3 regions of the Paenibacillus sp. MAH-35 genome follow, and region 3 is predicted to be linked to each of the others. Evidence: riboswitches for the same ligand, from Rfam matches in the RefSeq annotation. Region 3 holds a riboswitch; each other region holds the start of a gene.
The links. Region 3 has a riboswitch for cyclic di-AMP ahead of AC3Y2E_RS32805 (C40 family peptidase). Riboswitches for the same ligand answer to the same signal wherever they lie in the genome.
Positions count from the first base shown of each region.

Region 1 (5,192 bases), on a different contig from region 3:
AGAAAAACCGGAACCAGATCGAGCTGAAGGTGGAATGGTTCGATTCGTCTTCGAAGATGAAACCTGCTATCCGGGCGGGGCTGGAGGACGAAGCGGCGAGACTGGCCGCATTTTACGATACCGATATTATTATGAGGGGTTGAGTCTGAGATGGATAACATTCAAAGCGTCGAGCAGTTTCGGGAGCTGACGGGCCGGGACGAGCTGACTGTAGTGAAATATTATACGACCTGGTGTCCGGATTGCAAAAATTTGGACCGTTTTCTGGATGACATCATCGCCGAGCATTCGGATAAAACGTGGGTCAGCATGGATGCCGAGAAGTTTCAGCCGATCGCCGAGGAGAACGAGGTTCGCGGCATACCGAGCCTGCTCGTCTACCGCGGCGGCCAGAAGATCGCCCACCTGCACAGCAAATTCGCCAAAACTCCGGATCAGGTGCGGGAATATTTGAACTCGCTGCCGGAGTAAATGCAAGATACGGCCCGCTTCATTCCTCCGAGGAATGAGGAACGGGCCGTTTTTTGTAGCGGATGCCTGTTAGTAGTAAAATAAAGGGATTGGTTCCGGTGAGATAACGCGCACCGGCTAATACGATTAAAGTGCGAGTTCAAAAAGTCCGGTTTTCAGCACCGAGAAGATGGGATGAAGCTAGTAAATGAGGAGCGGAGCGGAGTGGGACCTACGTGAGCACCGAAAGTTCCGGCTGAATTCCATATTCGATGTCGAGCAGGCTTCCAGATCGGCTTCGTGATCAAAAGTGGACTTTTTGAACAACCTCTTAAAAGATGTTTTGGAGGGATCTCTATGAACCGTTTGCATACCCCGTTTACGTATAAAGGCTTGAAGCTCCGCAACCGCATCGTGATGCCTCCGATGTGCCAATATTCGGTTGATACGAAGGACGGGAAGCCGGGAGATTGGCATTACGTCCATTATGCGTCGAGGGCGGTCGGCGGCGCCGGACTGGTTATCGTGGAGATGACGGACGTTGAGCCGGACGGCCGGATTACTGATTATGATCTCGGTTTATGGTCGGACGACCACATCGCTCCTTTCGCCCGCATCGTGTCAGCGGTTCAGGCGCATGGAGCGAAGATCGGCATCCAGGTCGCCCACGCCGGCCGCAAAGCCGAGGACGCCGAGGTGCCGGTCGCTCCGTCCGCGATCCCGGTGGCGCCGGGCTCCAAAACCCCGCGTCCGCTAACGACGGAGGAGACGAGAGCGATGGCCCACAAGTTCCGCGATGCGGCGCGCAGAGCGGTGACGGCGGGCGTGGATACGATCGAACTGCACGGCGCTCACGGGTATTTGATCCATCAGTTCCACTCGCCGGCGCTTAACCGCAGAGAGGACGAATACGGGCAAGATTTGTCGCTGTTCGGCGTCCAGGTTATCCGAGCCGTCAAAGAAGTGATGCCTCCGGATATGCCGCTGCTGCTCCGTATCTCGGCTGTCGAATATATCGACGGCGGATACGATCTTGAGCATTCGCTCGCGATCGCGCGCAAGTACAAGGAGGCGGGAGTCGACATCTTCCATGTGTCGAGCGGAGGCGAAGGTCCGGCAGGCAAGCGCAAGCCCGGCAACTATCCTGGTTACCAGGTTCCGTTCGCCCGGGCCTACAAGGAGGCGCTGGACGTGCCCGTCATCGCGGTCGGCATGCTCGATCAGCCGGCGCTGGCCGATTCGGTTGTCGCCAGCGGCGATGCCGATCTGGTCGGGGTGGGGCGCGGGATGTTGTCCGATCCGTACTGGGCTGTTCACGCGATCCGCGCTGCGGCTGGCAAGGAAGCGGCACCGGTGCCGAAAGCTTACGTGCGTGGGTTTTAAAGCGGGCTTACGGAGCACGGCGGCCGGATCGGATGCGGTGGTTGTATGGAAAAGCGACATGTTTTTAGGTTGGAGGATCATACGATGAAACAAGATAACGTAGCGGAAACGGATTACGAGGCGATACGCGAGGCTTTGCGCCGGTTGCTTCAGGAGGCGGGCCGCGAAGGCAGCGAGCTGCTGCAATTCGTGGATGAGGCGGAGCGGCGGGAGGCGGTGGACCGGGAACGAACGGCGCAGCTGATCGCCGAGAACGAACGGCTGAAGCAGGAGGTTCGCAAGCTCCGGGTAGCGCAGGCCGGCACGATGTCCAGCAGGTTGCGGGACGCTTTGCGGGAGTAGGGGCGGGGTAAGGACGGCGGGGCCGCCTTACAGAATCGTTATAACGAAACGTTCCATGGAACAAGGCCGATCGATCGGTTATGATAAAGCTAACCTTCAGAAAGGAGTGATGCAAATTGACTACAAAGGTGATTTCGGCTTAGCCGAAACAGACGGGCCACGGCGGCGACGCCGTGGCCGCTGATATTTTTGAGGGCTGCGAGCGCACTCCGCCGGAAGCGGGCATAGCCGGCTGCGGCGGTTCAGTTCATAGATCGGGAGGCATATGGTGACGACGACAAATTATAGATTGTACGAGAATCTTTTTCTGCATGAAGCCGCGAAACGTTACGGGTTCGACACGGACCGCATCCGGCACGTCGGTGGGTTTGAAAACCTGGTATACGAGACGGAGAGGGACGGCCGCGAGCTTATTATACGGATTACGCCAAGCACGAAGCGGACGCCGGACTACGTGGCGGCCGAACTGGACTGGATGCTCCGGCTGGCCGACTACGGCGTTCAGGTGGCGAGGCCGGTCGAATCGCTGAACGGACGTTTGATGGAGGCGGCCGAGACGGAAGCCGAGCCGCTGCTGATGGGCGTATTCGAGAAAGCTCCGGGCGGGCATGTCGGAGCGGATCACCCGTTGTGGGGGCCGCGGCTGTTCGAACAGTGGGGACAGCTGACCGGGCGGATGCACCGGCACAGCGAAACCTATGCCCCTCCGGAAGGCATCCCCCGCCGGCTGGGATCGGCGCTCGATGAAGTGTATCCGGAGCCTTCCGATGAGGAGGCGCCGTCTGCGGACCGGGACCGGGAAGGAAGCGATGAGGCAGGGCCGGAAGCCGTCAAGCAGGCGCTGGCGCGTGTATATACCCGGATCGTCGCAGACGTCGAACGGCTGCCGAAGGACGGGGGCCGGTACGGAATGTGCCATCGCGATTTGCATCATGGCAACTTTTTCGCGGACGAAGCGGGCCGGATGACCGCCTTTGATTTTGACGACTGCGGGGACGATTATTATTTGCAGGATATCGCCATGCCGGTATATTATGCGTCGGTGTTTGCGAGCTGGGAGAAGCCCGAGACCGATCCGGGCCGGGTATCGGACTTTGCGGGCCGGTTTCTGGACGATTTCCTCCGGGGTTATGAACGGGAGCGGCGTATCGGGTCCGGCTGGCTGAAGCAGCTGCCGATGTTCGTCGAGAAGCGGCGCCTCGACCTGTGCCTCATTTTGTTCGACATATGGGGATCGGAGAAGGCGACAGCGGGACAGCGCGAATGGATCTCGGCCAATTCGAAGGCGATCTTGCGGGATATTCCTTGTATGTCGCTTCACCTATAATTCGGGTATGGCCTAGTATGGACAAGCAGACAAGCCGTTTCGGGAAACCGGAGCGGCTTTTTCTGTTGCAGTTGCCGCTAACCCGTATCGATCCATACCGCCACGCCACCGGTTGAACCTGTGCATGCAGCCGGAATGGAGCGTTGAAGAGTTTGCAGGTTTGTCATTTTTTCGTACGCGAAATTAGCAGGATTTGGTCGAATGGAGTCGAATGTAAGCAAAGCGCCACGTTTTAAACAATAATTGCCGAATTCCTTTACGGGAAGCGGGGGAACCATACCGGGTGAATTGGTCTCGCTTCAAAGTGACCATAGGGAACCTTCAACCGAACCCTGAGCTAACCTCGCAGGCACTGGAAGGAGCAGGGTTTTGAAGAAGATTGGTTCTGTTATGCTGCTCAGCTCCATGCTGTTCGTAGCGGCGGCGGGTACGGCTTATGCCGAAGATACGCAGCTGGATCGAGCGGTGGAGGAAGTCGTAGGGACCCCTTACAAATGGGGCGGCACTACGATTAAAGGGTTCGATTGTTCGGGATTCATGCAGTACATCTTCGACGAGTACGGCATCGAGCTGTCGCGTACTTCGAGGGACCAGGCCAAAATGGGAGTGGAAGTCGCCAAGGCAGACCTCCGGATCGGCGACCTGGTGTTCTTCAATACGGACGGCAAAGGAATCTCTCATGCCGGCATTTATTTGGGGGACGGCGAATTCGCCCATTCGGCCAGCAAGGTTGGCGTCAGCATCAGCAAGCTGAGCGACAGCTACTACAAGAATCGTTATGTCACGGCGCGCAGAGTCGTGGACGAGGACACGTTCCTGAAGATGAGCGATGTGAAGCAGTGAATCCGTAAGCGCAGGAAAATCGAACCGGCCCGAGCGTTCTCGCCTGAGAACCTCGGGCTTTTTCTATGCTCACCCCTTTGCCCGATCCGATTCGGAAAGGGGGGGGCGGCTTCATGCGGCGGGAGGGCCGCTTTGTTTGAACGCCGGCGGAAACGGTTAATGGAAGGGTGTAACCGATCTGATTTCGAGAGGAGCCGAGATGATGTTCATGCCTTATGAAACCGGAACCTATTATGATGAAATGCTCGAACCCGGCGGTACTCCGAAAATTCATTACGAAGCGGTATACCGGGCGCTGCACCGGCTGTCGGCAGACGAGCTGCGCCGGAAGCATGAGACGGCCCAACTTCGTTTTTTACGTCAAGGCGTGACGTTTACCGTATATAGCGACAACTCCGGAACGGAGCGTACGATGCCATTCGACCCGATCCCGATCATTGTGCCGGCCAGTCCGTGGAGCCGGATCGAGCGGGGGATGATTCAGCGCGTAACTGCGTTGAATCTGTTTTTGGATGACGTGTACGGCGATCAGCACATCGTGCGCGACGGAATCGTCCCGTCCCGGCTCGTGACCGGCAATCCTTCGTATTACTCCGGTCCGGCCGTGTCTGCGGGGTCGCCGAAGGGCAGCCGGATCTTTCTGGCTGGCATCGATCTGATCCGCGACGAGCGCGGCGAATACCGCGTACTGGAAGATAATTTGCGCAATCCGTCCGGGATTTCGTACGTGTACCAGAACCGCTCTGTGATGAGGCAGGCGTTCCCGGAGCTGTTCCGCCGGCAGAGCGTGCTGTCGCTGGACCGCCAGCTCGGCATCCTGCATGAAACGATGTTAAGCCATGCCCCG
Region 1 covers NZ_JBYUPU010000020.1:5,883-11,074, forward strand. The annotation lists gene AC3Y2E_RS20325 (winged helix DNA-binding domain-containing protein) at 1-143, shown strand, start outside; gene AC3Y2E_RS20330 (thioredoxin family protein) at 151-471, shown strand; gene AC3Y2E_RS20335 (NADH:flavin oxidoreductase/NADH oxidase) at 808-1,833, shown strand; gene AC3Y2E_RS20340 (hypothetical protein) at 1,918-2,175, shown strand; gene AC3Y2E_RS20345 (phosphotransferase enzyme family protein) at 2,441-3,502, shown strand; cyclic di-AMP (ydaO/yuaA leader) riboswitch at 3,737-3,869, shown strand; gene AC3Y2E_RS20350 (C40 family peptidase) at 3,872-4,345, shown strand; gene AC3Y2E_RS20355 (circularly permuted type 2 ATP-grasp protein) at 4,548-5,192, shown strand, end outside.
Region 1: it holds a riboswitch for cyclic di-AMP, as region 3 does, so the genes downstream of both, AC3Y2E_RS20350 (C40 family peptidase) here and AC3Y2E_RS32805 (C40 family peptidase) in region 3, are expected to answer to the same signal.

Region 2 (5,192 bases), on a different contig from region 3:
CGCAGACTTCAGTCATGCAATTTACTGCTTGTCAACCATGAATGACACCTCATTAGCAATAACGATAGTGGTTCGCTATACTGAGTATTAGTAACAGGATGGGGGGGGACGCAAGATGAATTGGATTGCCATTCAGCCTTATTACAAAATTGAGAGGAGAGTAACCAGTTTTGAGCAGGTCACAGTCAAAGAAGATCGATTCATGTATTTGTTTGAGAAAAAAATAGTGACCGAGACTCATGATTTCCCAATTAAGAACGTTTTCGACCTATCGTATAAGCGAATTGGGAAAGAGGGGGGACTGTTTTACTTGCATACGTTGCAAGGCGTGTACTCCTATACGGTTGCTGGTGATCCGCAGAGCTTTATTGACGCGTTTAAGGCACTTGTTCATTCGTCAAAGGTGCTGTGACCGATTTTTTTCAGCTATTTTGGATGTTGGCCTATTCTCTAACCATACATAAGAAGGGAGCAAGCTACTTCTTGATTATCATACAATCCCCCGTTGGAAACTGGACAATATCCGCCGCAAACGCTTTGGCCACAGCTGTCGCCAGCCCCAGCAGTAGCGTTATCCCTTCATTCAGCTTACATCTCGTCAGGTTCAAATGCTCCAGCAGATCGGAAGTGACCGGTTCCGTCAGAACATGAACCGTATCACTGAATCCATGCCCGTATCTCGGCCAAGCCGGGCTGTCTGAACGGAGATTGCGGAGCATGCACGATTTCATGTGGATGGAGCCCCGATGAAATCTTGCCTGATGGAGCTGATATGTACATATTAAAACGTTCTCCAACCAATCAAATTTCAGTTGCAAATATTCAAGGATCAGCAGAGAGACAATAAAGATCGCAGCGGAGCCAATTGCTTTCCATAGCTCATTGTAGGCAATCGGTTGAACAATGGTCGTACCGATTGAGATCATGATTACAGTTGTAGCGACGCTCATCTGAGAAATTGATTTTCTCCCCGCAATACGAAGAAGCAGCATCCCGGCAATGACCAAAAAGGCTGATTTCCCAATCCAAGCCATATCCATTATGTAACCTCCCCATTTAGAATATCCAGAAATAGGGTAAGTACTTTTGTCTAGATTTATTCATCCTAATGATTCATTGGCGGCTGGTGGCAGCAACGCTGGGACTACTCCTTGTAGGAGCGGATAGAAAAAGGAGCGGAAACCCGCCCCCGTTATGGTTTAGCCAATCAGAATATGATCCTCGGGGTAGCCAATTTTGGATAAACGCTTTTTTTGAGCTAGGGCAAAGGCCAGTGTGAGGGGACCAAGTCGTCCGGCATACATGGTAATGGTCACGATGATTTTACCAAGCGGAGACAAATCGCTCGTCAGGCCCATGGATAATCCGGTTGTACTAGAGGCCGAAGTGGCCTCGAAGAGTACCTCCAGAAAGTGCTCCTCCAGCATGCCTTCCGAAACCGTCAGCAGTAGGGAGACCAAAAGCACAACGGCAAGGGAACTGGACCACAACAGCCAGTGCGCGCATGACCGTCTCGCCTGCGATTTTGCGCTCGAAGGCGTGAATTTGCCCGCCGCCGCGGAACGTATGAATGGTTGCCAGTACAAGAACAAACACCGTATTGATTTTAATGCCACCGCCGGTTCCGCCTGAAGCGGCTCCAATGAACATTAATATGATGATCAGGAATTGTGACGAGGCCAACATGCTTCCGATGTCAATGGTATTAAAACCGGAGCTTCTGGGCGTAGCCCCTTGGAACAGGGAGGCCCATACCCGCTCCCCAGCAGACAAGGAACCGAAGGTTGCGGGGTTCCAGCTTTCCAGCAAATAAATCAAGCAGAAGCCTACGGCAAACAAAATGCCGGAACCGAGCAAGACAACTTTGGCATGCAGCGATAACTTGCGCCATGAACGTTTGCGGAAAACATCCACAATGACAATATAGCACGGTCATAAAGCCAAGGCCGCCCACCTGAATCAGTATCATAATGACGACTTGTCCGAAGGTAGAGAACACACTTCCTGTATCCACCACAACCAAGCCATTCACACAAATGGCGGAGGTTGCCGTAAAGAGGGCATTCAACAGCCCGATCGATTGACCCGACGAGGATGAATAGGGGAGCGTCAAAAGCAAAGCACCGAACCAGATCAAGCCAAAAAAGACGATTAATATAAGTTGGGGAGGGCTCGTTCGCGTCTTCAGCCGGTTGACAATAGAGACAAGGATAGCGAATAGGGAACGGCTATGAATACGTTTTTCATTTCTGTTCATAGTCGTCTTCCAGGTCTCGAATATCTGAATTGCTTCCGATTATTACCAGAATATCCCCTGTATTCACTTCATCTTCCGCCTTCGGAGAAATATTGATATGAACCCCCTTCTTGATCGCCATAATCGTACACCCGTACTTGGCCCGAATATTTAATTGTTGTAGAGATTTGCCGTTCATCGCAGGTGGGGCCTTCAGTTCAACCAAATTGTGGTCGGGAGACAACTCGATGTAGTCAATCAGATTATCAGAGCTTAACTGCTTTCCAAGACGAGCAGCCATGTCTCGTTCCGGATATACAATATGATCTGCGCCTATTTTAAATAGGACCTGGCCATGCATTTCATTTTTGGCTTTGGTTGTTATTTTGGGTATATTTAATTCTTTAAGCAATAAGGTTGTTAAAATGCTCGCTTGCAAATCATCGCCAATAGCCACGATAGCATGAGTAAAGTTCCGCGCTCCAAGCTCTTTCAGCACCCCTTCATCTGTACAATCGGCTTGAACGGCATGGGTTGCTATGCCGGCTATGTCCTGAACAAGTTGCTCATCTTTATCAACGGCGAGCACTTCGTGACCATTTTGAACCAAAGTACGCACCAGGCTCGACCCAAATCGGCCCAGACCAATCACAATAAACTGTTTTTTCATGTCCTCCACATCCTTCTAAAGAAATTGATCCGTATGACGGTTTTTCCGGGAAAAGAACAAAAAAGCTTGGAGCAGAGAAATTCTGCTGCCAAGCTTCGGAATGTGAGGGCAGGACAAACCAAAGACGCATTCATGTTCTCTCTCATGACGCCTACGAGGTTAGCTGTCGGATTCGGGTCTGAGAGTCCCCGTTCTTTCTGCAAATGAAAGAATTTACCCCTGAAGCGAAAAACGCTTCGTTGGTTCCCCCGCTCCTTCATTAAGGATTAAGCGATGAATATGAAGTTGTTGTACCCTATCATAAAGCAGTTCATTTCCAAAGTAAACAGATGACCCGGATCATCCATTATCGATTGCCCCCATAGTTATAATTCCGCGCCGTCCCCCCTTGTTTCAGCTATGGGGATAAAAAATGCTTCGGATGCGAGGCGGCTTTAGGGTTGAATGCAACGGTACTTTCAGGTAATAATACGAAGATAAAGCTTAACCGGTTTCAGTTTATTTGAGCAGAGCTTGGGAAAGGGGATGATGGTTATGGCTGTACATCCATTCAGATCCACTGCACTTATTCATTTCACTTCATCACGAGTCATTCTCCTAAGTTTTGCCATTCCGATCTTGTTAGGGGCGATTTTGCTAGCTTTGCCCGTCTCTTCTGCATCCGGCAGCAGTATCAGTTGGTTGGACGCGCTTTTTACTTCGACGTCAGCCGTATGCGTTACAGGATTAGTTGTTGTAGATACAGGGACAGCCTACTCTTTGTTTGGGCAAATTGTTATTATGTGTCTGATTCAGATCGGCGGACTCGGATTTATGACATATAGCGTCCTGGTAGCGGTCGTGTTGGGCAAAAAAATAGGCTTGAAGGACCGGCTGCTTATTCAGCAATCGACGAATGCGCTGTCTACGCAGGGAGTCGTGAAGCTGTCGCTTGGTATTTTTGCGGCAGCTGTTGTTATTGAAGCGTTCGGTGCCATTATTTTAACGATTCGCTGGATGGGCGACATGGACTTTATAACCGCGCTTTATTACGGTATCTTTCACTCCGTTTCATCTTTCAATAATGCGGGATTTGGCTTGTGGTCAGATAGTTTGAGCCGATATGTAGGAGATCCGCTGATTAATATCGTAATTCCGTTGTTATTCATCATGGGCGGCCTGGGGTTTACCGTCATTCTTGATCTTTGGAAAAATCGGAGCTGGCGCAAATTGTCACTTCACTCCAAAATCGTGTTATCCACTTCTGCGATTTTATGTGCGGGAGGCTTTCTTGTAATCACAACCATTGAATCATTTAATCCTGACACGTTCGGTGCATTGACAGGATCAGAAAAAATGTGGGCAGGATTTTTTCAGGGGGTAGTGACGAGAACGGCAGGATTTAACACCATCGATATCGCATCGATGATGACGGCTTCTCAATTTTTTATGATTTTTCTGATGTTCATTGGGGCTTCCTCCGGATCAACCGGGGGAGGGATCAAGACAACTACCTTTGTCGTTCTGCTGCTCACGTTAATCAGCATTGTGACAGGGAAGCGGGATGTTCAAATCATGCATCGAAGAATTCCGCAATCGATTATTATGCGTGCCTTAGCTGTCATGGTGATATCAGTTGGCGTAGTCATCGCGGCCACCTTTCTGCTTACGTTAACCGAACATAGCCTGCAGAAGGATTTTATGGAAGTTCTGTTTGAAGTCACATCGGCCTTCGGCACAGTGGGCTTATCCATGGGATTGACACCGGAGCTTTCCGCGCTCGGCAAGCTGATCATCATCCTGACCATGTTTATCGGCAGGCTCGGGCCATTGACGCTGGCATTTGCTTTGTCGCAAAAGCAAAGTCGGGAGAAATTCCGTTATCTTGAGGAGAAGGTGCTTATTGGCTAGAGAGATCCCCTTTTTCGGGGAGCCTCTCTCCCAAGCATGGAGCTCCGGGTCAACGGGCCCGGAAGTCCGCGAGAATGATAAATCGTTCAGGCAGGTTAGCCCGTAATGGTAAGGTCAAAAAAGCTCTCACCTTGTTAAGGTGAGGGCTTTGTATCGATAGTAGATGCGATACCATCACAAATAAGATATTTCATTCCGCCATCAACTGCCTTAAAAACGCCAGTGTTGAAGTCTGTATGAACACTTCGGTAAAAGACGCCTTCGATCTTGCCAGGAACAAGGGAATTCAATCGCAGTAATAAGCGGTTCCCGTCTCTTACAAGATAGGCTTTAACCCCTGCTTCATAGTCTTCGTCTTGTTTTTGCCTCTCGCGCCGTACAGATACGATATGAATA
Region 2 covers NZ_JBYUPU010000046.1:46,234-51,425, reverse strand. The annotation lists gene AC3Y2E_RS29835 (hypothetical protein) at 116-412, shown strand; partial or broken gene AC3Y2E_RS29830 ((2Fe-2S)-binding protein) at 683-764, shown strand; gene AC3Y2E_RS29825 (potassium transporter TrkG) at 1,200-1,466, opposite strand; gene AC3Y2E_RS29820 (potassium transporter TrkG) at 1,375-1,914, opposite strand; partial or broken gene AC3Y2E_RS29815 (Ktr system potassium transporter B) at 1,982-2,257, opposite strand; gene AC3Y2E_RS29810 (potassium channel family protein) at 2,244-2,906, opposite strand; cyclic di-AMP (ydaO/yuaA leader) riboswitch at 3,039-3,189, opposite strand; gene AC3Y2E_RS29805 (TrkH family potassium uptake protein) at 3,441-4,796, shown strand; gene AC3Y2E_RS29800 (universal stress protein) at 4,931-5,192, opposite strand, start outside.
Region 2: it holds a riboswitch for cyclic di-AMP, as region 3 does, so the genes downstream of both, AC3Y2E_RS29810 (potassium channel family protein) here and AC3Y2E_RS32805 (C40 family peptidase) in region 3, are expected to answer to the same signal.

Region 3 (5,192 bases):
GACGCGGAGCAGAAGACGCTGGCCGGCGCCCAGTCGCTTACTTGGAAAAATCCGGGGTCGAAGCCGGTCAGCGAGCTGGTTTTCCATCTGTATCCGAACGCGTTTCAATCCAAAAAGTCGACGTTTCTGCGCGAATCGGGAGGCAAACTGCGGAACGATCAGATGAAGGAAGACAGCTTCGGCCACATGAGCCTTGAATCGATTCAAACGGAAGACGGCGTCGATCTGATGCGCTCGATGCAGTTCATCCAGCCGGACGACGGCAACAAGCAGGACCAGACGCTGATGAAAATCCGCCTGCCCCAGCCGGTCAATCCGGGCGCGGAGACGACGATCAAAATTCGTTTCTCGGTCAAGCTCCCTTACGTGTTCGCCCGCATGGGGTATGTCGGCGATTTCGTCATGGCCGGCCAATGGTTTCCGAAAGTCGCCGTCTACGAGCCGAAAGGTACGCGCGGACGCGAAGAGGAAGGCTGGGACACCCATCAGTACCACGGCAACTCCGAGTTTTACTCCGACTTCGGCATGTATAACGTCCGCATCCAGGTTCCTTCCAATTATACGGTGGCGGCTACCGGGTTTCCGACCAAGCCCGCCTCGGACGACGGCACGAAGAAGACGTATCAGTTTTATGCGGACGACGTTCATGACTTCGCCTGGGCCGCTTCCCCGAACTTTATATATTACGAGGAACCGTTCTCGGCGCCCAACGTGCCCGGCGTCAAAATCAAGCTGTACCTCGATCCCGCGCACCAAGGGCTGAAAGACCGGTACATCTATGCGGCCAAGCGCTCGCTCGCCAAATACAGCGAATGGTTCGGCACATACCCCTACTCCACGCTGTCGATCGTGATTCCGCCTCCGGGAGGCAACGGTGCGGGCGGTATGGAATATCCGACGCTGGTCACCGGCTGGGAAGCGTCCGGAGATACGGACAGCTTCGAGCTGGAACGGGTGATCGTCCATGAGATCGGCCATCAATATTGGTACGGCATGGTGGCGAGTAACGAATTCGAGGAAGCGTGGCTCGATGAAGGCTTTACGTCCTACGCGGAAGATCTCATCATGATGAGCGAGTACGGAGTGCAGCCGAACTTTGCCATCGAATCGAGTTATATGACCTCGCCGGAGCCGCTGAAGCTGGCTTCCTGGCAATACGGGGGACACAGCCGCTACGCCGAGAACGTTTATACGCGGGCCAAGCTCGTGCTTGCCGGAATCGAGAAGCAGATCGGCCAGAAGACGATGCTGCGGGTAATGAAAACGTATTTTGACCGCTGGAAGTTCAAACATCCGACGACAAGCGATTTCCAGGCCGTTCTCGAAAGCGTAACAAAAACGAGCTGGGCCGAATACTTCGATCAGTTCGTGTATGGCGGCGGCATGACCGATTATTCCATCGAGCATGTGCAGACGCGGCCGATGAAGCAGGACGGCAAAACCATCTACGAAACCGCCGTCCTAATCAAAAAAAATGGCGGCCATTATATGGACGTGCCAGTCCGCTTCCATTTCACGGACGGGTCCGATGTGGAGAAAGTGTGGGACGGACGGGACCCTCAGGTGCTGTATACGATTACGAGCGAAGCCCCTCTCGAATGGGCGGCGATCGATCCGCAGATGACGATGATCCTCGAGCATAAGCGGATTAATAACTTCATGCAAGTGAATGTCGACGATACATGGAAAGCGCGCCTGACGATCGGAATCGCGAAATGGATCGAGATCTTGTTGAACGGGCTCGCCTGGTGAGGAGGTGACTGCCGCCTATGATGCGTTATATGAAGAACGGCTTTAAAGATACGTTATCGCAATCCTTCCTCCTGCTCGTCTTGTGGCTTTATCATTTCACCTGGGGCTTCCTGCTGCTGATGCTGGTCAAATCGGTCGTCGTTCCGCTGATGCACCGGTACCCGGGCGAGCATCTGTCTGCCGCCGCTTCGCAGCTGTTCCTGGCCGAAAGTCAATTCCGGCTTATGAAAACCGACATCAGTCATCCGTACATCTGGCTGCTGGTCGGAGTTGCGGCGGCGCGGATGCTGTTGACACCGGTTCTGAACGCGGGCGTCTACTACTCTCTGGCGAATCCGCATCTGAATGCCGGCTACCGCTTTTTGCAGGGCATCAAGCGGCTCAGCGGTTCGTTCTTCCTCTACTACGTCTTGCAAATGGCGATAACGCTGGCTCCCGTATATTGGCTGTTCCCGGTGGTCAAGAAAGCGTTCGCCCAGCACGCCGATTACGCTTCCCTCTCGCTTGCGCTGCTGCCTTGGGCAGCGGGATATGCCGCATTCGGGTTTCTGATCCGCCTTCTCTTCATGTACGTCCAGTTCGGCCGGACGACGGAAAGCGGACTCGGATCGTCACTCGGTCTGTTCGTCCGCAAGCTGCCGGCCATCGTGCTGCTGGCCTGCTTGCTGCTCGCGTTGTCCGGGGCGTTTACGGCCGCCGCCTTATCGGCTTCCCTGATCTGGGCGGGGTTGACCGCTCTGATCGTACAGCAGATGCTCCATATCACCGATATGGTGTTCAAGCTATGGACGATCGCTTCTCAATACCGCATCTATGCCGACTGACGGATTAAGGCTCCCGCATTTGCAAGCAAGGCGAGACTTCCACCGTTCCCCTTTTCTTCCGCAGAAAAGGGGTTTTTCTGTGCCGTTGGGATTCGAAATTTCGATTTTTCAAAAAAAATGTTGCGCAAAAGGAGGAAATCGTTGCTAAAAGGCGAATTATAATTACCCGGAAACAAAAAAATCGAACCATGCCGAATTCCCGCTTGCCGGGAAACGGGGGAACCATTCCGGGTGAATTGATCTCGCAGGAAAGTGATCATAGGGCACCTTCGACCGAACCCTCAGCTAACCTCGTAGGCACCTGGAAGGAGTCCGCTTCACTTGAAAAAGGCACTTATTATGATCACCACCGTGGTCGCACTGTTCTTCACCTCCGTTGGCAGCGCTTTCGCTGAAACGACGCTTGAGAAAACCGTGAACGAGCTGATCGGTGTGAAGTACAGAACCGCAGGAACGACCACAAAAGGCTTCGACTGCTCGGGCTTCACGATGTACGTCTTCAATCAATTCGGCGTAGATCTGGCTCATCAATCGAAAGCCCAAGCCAAAGAGGGCACCTGGGTCGACAAGAACGATCTGATTCCCGGCGACCTCGTGTTCTTTAACACCGACGGCAAAGGCATTTCCCACGTCGGCATCTACCTCGGCAACGACGAATTTATTCATTCGGCGTCCAACGAAGGGGTAGTGAAGAATAAGCTTAGCGAGAAGTACTACAAAACCCGTTATGTAACCGCGCGCCGCATCGCTGGTGACGATCTGTACAACCAGTTCATGGCGGAAGCCAAGTAATACAGGCAGCGGAACGGACAAGCCCAAGCCCTGGAGGAGCGAACCATTCGCCCTTCAGGGCTTGATTTCGTTCATCCCCGCTTCTTCCGACAGGAAGCGGCAGGGCGGCGAATCCGCACGGTTTGGGCGGATAGCCTCCGACACCGGTTTTCACCGTCTTCCCGGATTCGACCGCTTGTCGGAACGTGTACGGACTGTTCGAGCGGACCGGATGCCGGCGACGGGATCCGCGATCGGCAGCGAGGTTACGCCCTTCCGGCAGGAAAACGGCTGAGTCTTTGCGAATGTTTTGTATCACCGATAAGCTTTCTACACTGCTCTAGGGGGGACGGCCCGATGATTCTGTTTGTCCATCGCAAAGACCTGCGGGTAACCGACATGCCCGCTTTCGCTTATATCGCCCGGACCGGGCTCCCTTCCCTGCACTTGTTTATCCTCGATCCGGCCATCCTGAACGCGGAACGGGCCCGTGCGCATAGCGGACGCCGCTTCCTCGGTCTGCTCGCCCGCCTTCAGTCGTTATACCGGCATCACGGCCAGACACTGAATCTCGTATGCGGAACGCCCGAGGAGATCGTGCCGCAGATCGCGCTTGTTCACGAAGCGACGGAGGTGGTCTTCCACCGGGACGACACTCCTTACGCCAGACACCGGGATACGAGCATTCATGAAACGCTGCACCGGCTCGGCATCCCGCTGACGACGATATCCGATCAGCCTCTGGCCGATCCAGAGGAACTGCACCGCTACGCCGGGCGGCAATCGCCGTATAAAGTGTTCACCCCGTTCTACCGCAAATGGAGCGAATTCGTGCATACGTATTTCCAGCCCCCTGTGACGACCCGGCTGGCCGATTTGCGCACGCTCGTGCTGGACGAATCGATCCGGCAGCGGTATGCGCCCCCTTACTCGCTGGAACGGTTCCGCGGAGACGTGTGCCTGGAGGCGCCCGAAGAGAGACTGGAGCGGTTCATCGCCGAGAAGCTCCCGGATTATGCGCAGCGGAGGGATTCGTATGCAGGTGATGCGACAAGCGGGCTGAGCGGTTACATCAATTCGGGCTCGATCTCGGTTCGAACCGTCTACGACAAGCTGCTCGGGGAGCCGGACTTCGAGGCGTGGAAGCGGCAGCTCGCCTGGCGGGATTTTTACTTGTACCAGTCGGTATTCGACCCGCTTTTCTTCGAATATGAGCACTATTACGACTTGTCCGGGCTCGGTGACCGGCATTTCGAAGCCTGGAGAAAAGGGCGGACCGGCATTCCGATCGTCGATGCGGCGATGACGCAACTGAACGAAACGGGCAGCATGCCGAACCGGCTAAGAATGGTCACGGCGATGTTCCTGACGAAAAACTTGCTTGCGCCGTTTACGCTCGGCGAGCAAACGTTCCGGATGATGCTGACCGATGCCGATAATGTGCTGAACCGGGGAGGCTGGCTCTGGTCCGCCTCGCTCGGTTATGACGCCGCGCCGTATTTCCGGATCATGAACCCGGTCACCCAGTCGGAGACGTGGGACCCTTCCGGCGAATATATCCGCAGATGGCTCCCCGGCCAGCGCGGCTTGTCGGACCGGGACGTGCACCGCCCGCTGCCGCATGCCGTCGTCGATCTGAAAGCTTCACGCGCCCGCGCGATCGAAGTATACAAGCGCCTCATCGCCGAGGCTCGCGCCCGTATCGGCGTTCCGGACGGACAGCCCGGCTCCGGCGATTCCGCAGACGAGTAGAAACAGAGGCAGCTTGATAGGATGAGCTTCCAATGCGCATGTGAGCGGGCCGACATCCTCTATCGCAATACTGGATTAGCTCCGGGCTTGTAC
Region 3 covers NZ_JBYUPU010000064.1:999-6,190, reverse strand. The annotation lists gene AC3Y2E_RS32815 (M1 family metallopeptidase) at 1-1,752, shown strand, start outside; gene AC3Y2E_RS32810 (hypothetical protein) at 1,770-2,576, shown strand; cyclic di-AMP (ydaO/yuaA leader) riboswitch at 2,756-2,891, shown strand; gene AC3Y2E_RS32805 (C40 family peptidase) at 2,898-3,368, shown strand; gene AC3Y2E_RS32800 (cryptochrome/photolyase family protein) at 3,705-5,099, shown strand.